Regions from separate parts of the Clostridium sp. CTA-17 genome, predicted to be linked through region 3. Evidence: riboswitches for the same ligand, from Rfam matches in the RefSeq annotation. Region 3 holds a riboswitch; each other region holds the start of a gene.
What was found. A riboswitch is a leader RNA that binds a small molecule or an ion and turns the genes downstream of it on or off. The one in region 3 is predicted to bind cobalamin.

Region 1: linked by a shared signal. The riboswitch ahead of ACYUCG_RS03450 (ABC transporter substrate-binding protein) and the one ahead of ACYUCG_RS13210 (energy-coupling factor ABC transporter permease) in region 3 are both predicted to bind cobalamin.
Region 2: linked by a shared signal. The riboswitch ahead of ACYUCG_RS06205 (ECF transporter S component) and the one ahead of ACYUCG_RS13210 (energy-coupling factor ABC transporter permease) in region 3 are both predicted to bind cobalamin.

Annotation. Positions count from the first base shown of each region.
Region 1 is NZ_BAAABF010000001.1:794,371-797,658, reverse strand. Features, by position in the region: gene ACYUCG_RS03455 (FecCD family ABC transporter permease) at 1-695, opposite strand, end outside; gene ACYUCG_RS03450 (ABC transporter substrate-binding protein) at 682-1,599, opposite strand; cobalamin riboswitch at 1,910-2,087, opposite strand; gene cobD (threonine-phosphate decarboxylase CobD) at 2,172-3,236, opposite strand; gene cbiB (adenosylcobinamide-phosphate synthase CbiB) at 3,233-3,288, opposite strand, start outside.
Region 2 is NZ_BAAABF010000002.1:400,827-404,114, forward strand. Features, by position in the region: gene ACYUCG_RS06195 (DegV family protein) at 1-174, shown strand, start outside; gene ACYUCG_RS06200 (BMP family lipoprotein) at 265-1,335, shown strand; cobalamin riboswitch at 1,391-1,563, shown strand; gene ACYUCG_RS06205 (ECF transporter S component) at 1,938-2,447, shown strand; gene ACYUCG_RS06210 (hypothetical protein) at 2,434-3,201, shown strand.
Region 3 is NZ_BAAABF010000009.1:70,164-73,451, reverse strand. Features, by position in the region: gene cbiQ (cobalt ECF transporter T component CbiQ) at 1-730, opposite strand, end outside; gene ACYUCG_RS13215 (energy-coupling factor ABC transporter substrate-binding protein) at 714-1,025, opposite strand; gene ACYUCG_RS13210 (energy-coupling factor ABC transporter permease) at 1,025-1,768, opposite strand; cobalamin riboswitch at 2,056-2,255, opposite strand; gene nagH (hyaluronoglucosaminidase) at 2,648-3,288, opposite strand, start outside.

The sequences.
Region 1 (3,288 bases), on a different contig from region 3:
AAACTTAAGATATCCATTTCTCTTGTATATCTTATAACCATAAAAATTCCAATTATGAAAAATGGAATTCCAGCAAAAACATATGACCAACTTTTCATAGCAAATGATCCCATTTGCCACATAGTAATTGCCTTTATATCTTCACTACATAAGGCTGTTATAGTAGTTAACATTGCACTAGTAAAAAGTGATAATACCATACCTGCTAAAATTACAGTATTGTTTGAAAGTCCTCTATCAACCTTATTGGAAAAGATAATAACGGCAAAAACCGTTAAAACACCACATAAAAATCCTATAATAGGCATAGCTAAATTTCCTATTACAGGTATTGAAATTCCAAGAACTATGTACATTCCAACACCTAAGGAAGCTCCTGATGAAACGCCTAAAGTATATGGTGATGCTAATGGATTTTTTAATATGGATTGAATTATAGCCCCACTAACTGCAAGGGAAGCTCCAACTCCAAAAGCTAATAGTACTCTAGGTAATCTAATTACCCAAATAATTGCTACGTCCTCTGGTTTTATACTAGCTCTAAGGGAAAAACCAAAAATTTTATTCCCAACTATAGAAATAGTATCCCATATACTAATATTGGAACTTCCAATGGAAGTTCCAATACAAAGTACTAATAATACTAATGGAATTGATAGTAATATTAGTAGTTTTTTCTTTTTAGATTCCTGCATATTGTTCTGGATAAATATCCTTTGCCATTTGTTTTAATGCATTTATCACATATTGGCTTCCACGTGATGATGCATTATTGTCTACTAAGAATATTTGATTATCCTTAACAGCAGTTATTGTATTCCATCCTGGACGTTTAGCAATTAAATCTGTAGCATTTTCAATATAGCTTTCATTTGTTAAAATCACATCTGGATTTGCCTTTATGACAGCTTCTTCACTTGGAGAAATCCAACCTTTTTCATTAGCAAATATATTTTCTGCGCCAACTATATTTAGTAAGCTATTTAAGAAAGTATCATTTCCAAAACTATAAAGCTTTGACCCTGACCCGATTTCAAAGTAAACAGTCTTCTTATCTTTTATAGTTTCACCTATAGCTTTAATCTTATTTACTTCGCTTTTCATTGAATCAACCATTTTGTTTCCTTCGGCTTCTGTTCCAGTTAACTTAGCTAAGAAATTGATATCTTCATATATTCCATCCATACTTTCACTAGTTGGAATATAAACTACAGGTATTCTAGCATCTTTTAAAACCTTAAATGGATCTTCTTTTCCTTCTCTATTATGACCTGAAGCTATTATTATATCTGGCTTAAGAGCTAATATGGCCTCTGCATCTGGATTTCTAAAGTCTATTTTAGGAATATCAGGATTTAATCCTTTTACATCTGCTGAATATTTATCAACACCGACTATTTTATCACCTATACCTAAACCTATTAATATTTCTGTATTAGATGGAGCTGTTGATACTATTCTTTCAATCTTTTTAGGTACTGTAAATTCAGTTCCTTCCATATCTTTCATTGTTACTGTTTTACTTCCACATCCAGTAAACATAAGTAATGCCATCATAGTTATCATTACTAAAGAAATTAATTTTTTTAAGTTTCTCATATTCTTCCTCCACTTTCACCTTTATAAATTCTTAAGTTATATGAAGGATTCCTATTTGATTTTATTTAATGATTTTAATATGTATTTTTTAATATTGCTAAGCATCCCTTACAATCTATAAAAGTAAATCTGAACTTTCTTAAATTAAGCTTAAATCATTATCAATCAAATTTATCTTTCATAAAACTTAACAATTAAAATCTTTGAGGCTTAGATTAATACGTAGAAAATAAAAAAACATACCATTTTAAGAAGGTATGTTAAGAATATTTAAAGCTTACGCATCCTATTATCCTACCCTCAGAAGATAATAGTACTTAAATAAAAGGCAGGTATCCCGACTTTGCTTCCTCCTCCATCTCGTCTTCCCACACAAAAAATGCAGTGACATATTGAGATTTTGTCTGCTTCACGGTTACTGAGGTAGTTGAAGACTTTAACTTCATTCCCTATTAAGTGAAAATCACACCAATTATTAGTTAATCAACTTGATTATATTATTATATTTTGCTATTGTCAAACATCTTAGTTTACCATAAAAGCTATTAATAATAAAAGTAATAATAAAAAACTTACTTTAAAACCTTTGAAAGCTCTTCTAAAAGCTTTTTGTTTTCTTCCCTTGTTCTAACTGCCACTCTATAGAAATTATGGTCTAAGCCAATATAATTACTACAGCTTCTTATTATTATACCTCTTCTAATTAATTCTTCTCTTAAATCTATATTTTTATTCAATTTAAAAAATATAAAATTTACTGCACCTTTAAAAATAGTAATATCTTCAAACTTTTCTAGCCCATTATATAAAAATTCATTTTCTTTTTTTATGTAAGCTATGCTGTTTTTAATATACTCAACATCTTTTAATGCTTCTCTTCCTGCATAGTCTGCCACTGTATTTACACTCCAAGGAGTTCCTACTGAATTTATTTTTTCTATAACATTAGTATTAGAACTTAATCCATATCCTAATCTTATTCCAGGAAAGGCAAATAATTTAGTTAAAGATTTTACTATAATTAAATTTTGGAAATTATTAAGTTCTTTAATAAGAGAATATCTATCATTATCTTCAACAAAGTCTAAGAAGGATTCATCAAAAACAACTATGACATTCATTTTTTTTGCTTTTTCTAATACTTTTAATGAAAAATCTTTTTCTATTAAAGCACCTGTAGGATTATTAGGATTACATAAAAATATAATATCTAATTCTTCTTTGATTTCTTCTAAAAATCCAGTATCAACTGAATAATTATCTTTTAATATATAATGGTTAACTTCACACTCTACAGAATTTAAAGCATCCTCATATTCTGAAAATGTTGGTGCCACTATAAGAGCCTTTTTAGGCTTTATTCCTCTTACTACATTAAAAATAACCTCTGCTGCACCATTTCCTAGTACTATATTTTCTAAAGCTACTTTTTCAAAGTCTGAAATTTCTTTTTTAAGTTCATAGTAAGTTATATCTGGATATCTCTCTATAGAATTTATCCCTTTAATCATGGCCTCTTTTACTTTTTCAGAGATTCCTAAAGGATTTATGTTAGCTGAAAAATCAATAATTTCATTTTCTTCTAATCCATAAACTCTCTTAATTTCTTCTACATTACCACCATGTCCTAAATTCATACAATCACCTCTAAAATATATCTAATAACAAGTGCTACTACCATTCCTAAAA
Region 2 (3,288 bases), on a different contig from region 3:
AAAGAAGGAGAGCCTATTATATTAGTTGAACTTGAAAATGAGGATATTTACTTACCTATAAAGGAATATTTAGAAAATAATAATATTGAATATTTAAAACTTCCTCTAGGATGTTCAGTAGCAATCCATTCTGGTCCTAAAGTTTGTGCATTATTTTATGTAGAAGAATATTAAAAGAAACTCCTAAGGGAGTTTCTTTTTTTTACATAAATTTTCTTACTTAAAGAAATAATAATTTTGACTAAAAAAATAGGAGGACTAAAAATGAAATTAAAAAAAACATTTAAAGCTTTGGCTTTGCTTTTAGGAATAACTTCAATAATTGCTGGGTGTGGTTCAAATAATTCATCAGCTTTAAAAAAAGTAGATGTTATAGAAAAACAAGTTTATAATTTTGCCTTAGTAAAAGATGACTTTTCTAATGAGGAAAATTATTTTACTGATTTAGCTGTAGATGGATTAGAGAGAATAAAAAAAGAATATGGTGCTAGAATAGAAGTTTTTGATACTAATTCATCAGAGGATTATGAGAAGAGGCTTAGAGAAGCAGCTCAAAATAATGACTTAACTTTTGCTTCAGCCTTTAAATTTTTAGAGAGTTTAAATAATGTAGCTAAAGATTATCCAGATAAAAATTTTGCTATAGTAGATACTGTATCAGATCTTCCAAATGTAAAATCCATAGATTTCAAGGATGAACAGGGTGCTTTTTTAATGGGAATAATAGCTGGTAATACTACTAAAACAAATAAGGTAGGTTTTATAGGGGCAATAAAGGAAGAATTAATAGAAACATTTTTATCAGGATTTATGGCTGGATTAAAGGTTTCAAATGAGGAAGCATATAAAAATATAAAAGAAGGAAATTTAGTTCAGTATGTTGGGAATTTTAATGATCAAAAGAAAGCAAGTGATATAGCTAAAAAAATGTATGATGAAGGAGCAGATATAATATTTGAATCAGCTGGAGAGGCAGGAGAAGGAGTTTTTAAGGCTGCTAAGGAAAAAGGAAAGTATGCTATTGGAGTGGATATTGATTGGGCAGCAAGATTCCCAGAATATGCTGATGTTATATTATCATCAATGATAAAGAATCTAGATGAAGCAGTATATACTACAGCCAAGGAAGTTATAAATAGTGATTTTAAAGCTGGACCAAAAAATAAGATGGAAATAGGGCTTAAGGATAATGGAATTGAGGTGGCTAAAACAACTAGTAATTTAGTTTCTAAAGAAATTTTAGATAAAGTAGAACAATATAAAGAAGCTATTATAAAGGGAGAATTTAATGTGCCAGAAACTTTAGATGAGGTTGAAAATTTTAATATTAAATAAAAATAATAATACATAGGTTGACAAAATGTATATAATTATGTAATTATAAAGTGAAAATAAAATAAGAGCATTAGGTGTTTATTGACTTAATAGGGAAAGTTAAAAACTGCAGCCCCCGCTACTGTTGATAAGGACGAGAACAAAGGACCACTGTGATAAATAGTCATGGAAAGGATTGTTTTAGGATGATTTATTAGCCAGGAGACCTGCCTAGTATGCTATTCTTATTGTTTCGGAGGGAAGCATTATATAAGTTTAAAAAGTATGTAAATTATTTTAACTGGTGGGGAGAGTTATCCTTACCAGTTTTTTATTTGAAAGAATATTTACAGAAAGAATATGTATAAGCTTTTCTAAGGGTTAATTAGAAATAAAAATTTCTAAATTAACATTTTATTTAACTCTATTTAATTAAGCATCAATTATTCTAAGGTTATACAAAGATATTAGATTTTAGTATAATTATGAAAAATTGAAATTATAATTTATGTTTTATTGGGTATGAAATTTTATTTAATATTAAAAGTATAACTTGCTAGTTAATAGGTGCCTTATAATTTAGAGAGAAGGAAAATAATATTAATTAGGAGGGTAAAATAATTATGAATTTTACTAAGGAAAAAAAGAGATTAGATGTTAAGAGTTTATGTTTTTCAGCTATACTTATAGCAATAAGTGTTATATTAGCTAACTTTCCTATATTCTCTAGTATAGCATTAGATTCTATGCCAGCTTTTGTTGGAGGAATAATAATATCACCTGTAGTTGGTGGGATAATAGGACTTTTAGCTCATTTATTTGTAGCTTTAAGAACAGGATTTCCTTTAAGTTTACCAGTACATATTTTAGTAGCATTAGAAATGTTTGTTGTTGTATACATAACATCAATAATATTTAATAGAGGAAAAGTTGTTTTAGCAGGAATTGTTGGTACTCTTTTAAATGGAATAGTATTTACTTTAATAACAGGAGTATTTATGTATTTTGTTTTAGGAGGAATGAATCCAATAGACTTTTTAAAACTTTTAGGATTACCACTTACTTTAGCAAGCTTAGTTAATATAGTTGTAGCATTTATAGTAAGTAAGGGACTAAAAAATGCAAATATATAAGTTTAGAGACTTAACTGTATTAGAAAATGAAAAAAATAAACTAGTAATAGCTTGCGATAGTTGTGGTGGAATTGGTGAAAATGAAGCAGATTTTGTAAAAGCCAGTAATGAGATTGTATCATATTTCTCAGCTAGAGTATGTCTTTTTGAGCTTTTAGCTTTTAGAGCAAAACCATTAGTAATAGTTAATAATTTGGGTATGTCTATGAATAATGGGGGAGAAAAAATAATACAAGGCATTAATAGAGCCATAAAAGAGTATAATGCTGAGAACTTTTTTGAAGAAAAATCTAATTTATCAGAGTGTGTAACAGGAAGCACAGAGGATAACTTTAAAACTCTTCAAACTTTTTTAGGATTAACCATAATAGGAGAAAAAGAAGAAACATTAAAGGTTAATTTTGAAAAGGGAGATTCCATTTGTTTATTAGGAATACCTAAAGTTGGACAAGAAGTTTTAGAGGATATAAATAATAATCTTGGAGAAATTGTTACTTTTAAAGATTTTAAGATTTTAATAGATGATAAGAGTGTTAAAGATATATTACCTATTGGATCAAAGGGGATTATTCACGAAATAAGTGAATTAGAAAAGAGTAATAAAATAAGGATAAACTTATCCTATGAAGGCGATTATTTAAGAAAATCAGCAGGACCTGCTACAGCTTTATTATTTATTTGCAAAAATAATTCTTTAGAAGATATAAAGAACAAAATAAAGACTTCTATAATGGAAATAGGAAATATTATTTAAATTAAATATAAAAATAGTAAGGGCATTTATCAAAGATTAATAAAACTTATGAAATATTCTTAGAATCAGTAGATTTTTCTAAGAATT
Region 3 (3,288 bases):
TTATTATAGTTATAATGTAAATGTAATTTCTTTTTTGAACCTGTTCTTCTAAAACCTTAAGTTCTCCATTATACCCTCTGGCTTCTAAGGCAGTATATAAATCATTAGCTCTCTTAAACGAACGTATAAATAGTGTTGATGCAAGAGCACCTAAGGATTTATATGATGTTTTTATATCTCTATATCCAAGTCTTGAATTTTGCGATATAAACATCATTTCTGAAGTTTCTAAAATTATAAATATAAATCTGTACACTAAGCTTATTAACTCTATTAAAAAACTTGGTACCTTCAGTTTAGCTAGAACTGATATTACATCTATCATTGGAGTGGTTAGGGATATAAAGTATAAGCAACTTAAAGATCCCATTACCTTAAGGAACATATTAAGTCCTTGAATAATTCCACTTTTAGAAACTCCAATCCATCCATTAAAAAGCTTAAATGATACTAAAAATGTATCTTGTTTTAATGAATAACTAACAACAATTGTTAGGATACCAATTATTAAAAAAGCTATTGGTACCATCATTAACTTTATAAAAACCTTTATTTTTGTTCTTCCTACTTTTGTTATTAAAAAAGTCATAATACTTATTATAAGCATAGAAACAATAAAATTATTTGCCCAAAGACAAACGCACAAAGTAATTAAGGCAAAAAACATCTTTTCTGCTGGATTAATATTTTTTAACTTAGATGAATAAGCATATTTATCTATGTTTATCATTTACTTCGTCGTTCACTTTCTTTTTGCCCTTTAGATATCCTAATCCAAAGCCAATTACCCCTGCACCGATTGCAGCTTGAAGAGCAAATAATAAACTTTCTATTTCTCCACTAGCTGGTTCAAATAATGGTGAGAACCATGGTTCATAGTTTTCATCAATTTGTGTTATTGCTTCTTCTGCTTGATCATCAGATCCACCAAACTCTCCATTTTTAGCCACAAAGAAAGGTATTATTGTAATAAATACAACTAATAATAGTAATATCACATTAGTTAACACTCTTTTATTTTTCATTATTTTACCCCCTTTGAAAAAATGTTAAGTTCCATTAAATCTTCTTTTGCATAATTTTCTATTGTATTAAAGATTATGACTGTTAATATACCCTCACTTATAGCTAGAGGAACTTGAGTAACTGCAAATATACCCATGAACTTCATAACTGATGCCATAACTCCTCCAACCTCTGCTGGGAAGGCTAGTCCTAATTGAACTGAAGTAACCATGTAAGTTGCTAAATCTCCAAGAGCAGCTGCTAAAAATACACCTAACCATGTTGGTCCATTAAGTTTTTTTACTAATTTATAAAGTCCGTATGATACTAAAGGCCCAACTACAGCCATTGAAAAAGTATTAGCTCCAAGAGTAGTAAGACCACCATGAGCTAAAAGTAATGCTTGGAATAAAAGTACGATAAGTCCTAAAACTGATGCTGCTGTAGGTCCAAATAATATTGCCGCAAGACCAACCCCTGTAGGATGTGAGCAACTACCTGTAACTGATGGAAGCTTTAATGCTGAAAGAACAAAAGCATAAGCTCCTGCCATAGCTAACAAAATCTTTAGTCTTGGATTATTCCCAACCTTATTCTTAATAGAAAATAATCCTAATACTACAAATGGTATAGTTATAACTCCCCATGCTATACACCATTTAGGTTGTAAAAATCCTTCCATGATATGCATAGCTGAAACACTTCTTGGTATTAATAAGAACATTAATAAAAATCCTATAAATACTTGATTCTTTTTTGACATAATAATTCTACTCCTTAAATTATATTTTTATTTTGTATTCCCATTTATCATCTTTTTATTTTAAGATAAAATTTGATTTAACTATTTCCGCATCAAATAAAACAATATGTACTAAAAATATTTCCCTTTATAAAACTTAATCTAAATATGAATAACTTTAATTTCTAGTTAAATCAGAACTTTAGTCTTAGAAATAAAAAACCCCTAGACATTGCGTCTAGAGGTTATAAAAATTCTAAAAAAATATAACTTACCAAAGCACAACACCTCCTATTTCCCGTAGGATCCTGATGTTTTAAAAATAGGCAGGTCTTCTGGCTCAAGTATCATCACTTTTTGTGGCCTTCCCAAAATATTATATTCCAGTGGCTTAAAGTACAAAAAGCTCCTCTATTACAGCGGCGGGACCGCGTGGGATTTAAACCCAACTTCCCTTTTAATATATAGTTACAAATGTAACTATTTAACCTATTTCTAAATATTTAATTTTACAATACTTTAACATTATATAGCATATGCATTGCATTTACAATTAAACTCTATAGATTTCTTTAGAAAATATGCTATATATAAGGCTTTCGGTAATTTTTAAACATATAATTCCTGTTCATATATTATTATAAAATATTAATTATTAAGAAACTTATCTATTTAGCATATAAATTTAATCTTAGAACTTATCTTAAATTAATCTGATTCTAATAATATTTCCAAAAAAATTTTTATTAAGTTATGTTTTAAATTAAAAGGAATCATATTAGATACAAATAATCATTTTAAAATACTAATCTTTAAAATTCTTAGTATTTTAAATTTGATTTTAAGTATCCTTATGATTCCTAAAAAATTATAAATCTAATTTATCCTTATTGAATTATCTTAATTTAGTATTCTATGATTTATAAAGCTTATCTCATATTCATCAATAGAGCCATCTTTATTTAAATCAAGAGAAGTGTTAGTAGTACTTCCAATGTTTTTAGATACCATTGCTAAGTCTCCTATATCAATCTTTCCATTGCCATTAAAGTCTCCTGTACTTTCTTCTATTAATAAAGAGTTAAATCTTGCTATTGCACCCTCTAAAGATTCCTTAGATGAATTTATTTCTTCTTCAGTAGCATCTTCCTTGTTAAATACTTCTTCAGCCTTATTAATTTCAACTGTTAATCCATCCTTAGCGCCTTTATGGTATTCACCAACATTAAACCCTTCTACAGCTTCCTCTAGTAAAGATTTACCTTGATTTATTAATTCACCTAAATTTGTCTTATCAACCTCTGGTGTTTCCTTTACTAAAGCTTTTATTGAAGCATCTAAGTCAATTACTATTTGATTTATTTGATCTTGAGTGTAATCAGCTTTATTTTTGTTAGCTTCATTAGCTGCTTCTAAAACTTCACTAAATAAAGCCCATGACTCAGCTGTATATTCTCCTTCAACTAAAGAGTTTCCTAGAGTTAAAACTTTATTGAAATCTTCAAAATCAGTTGCCCTTAAAGCTAATCTTTCTTCTGCTT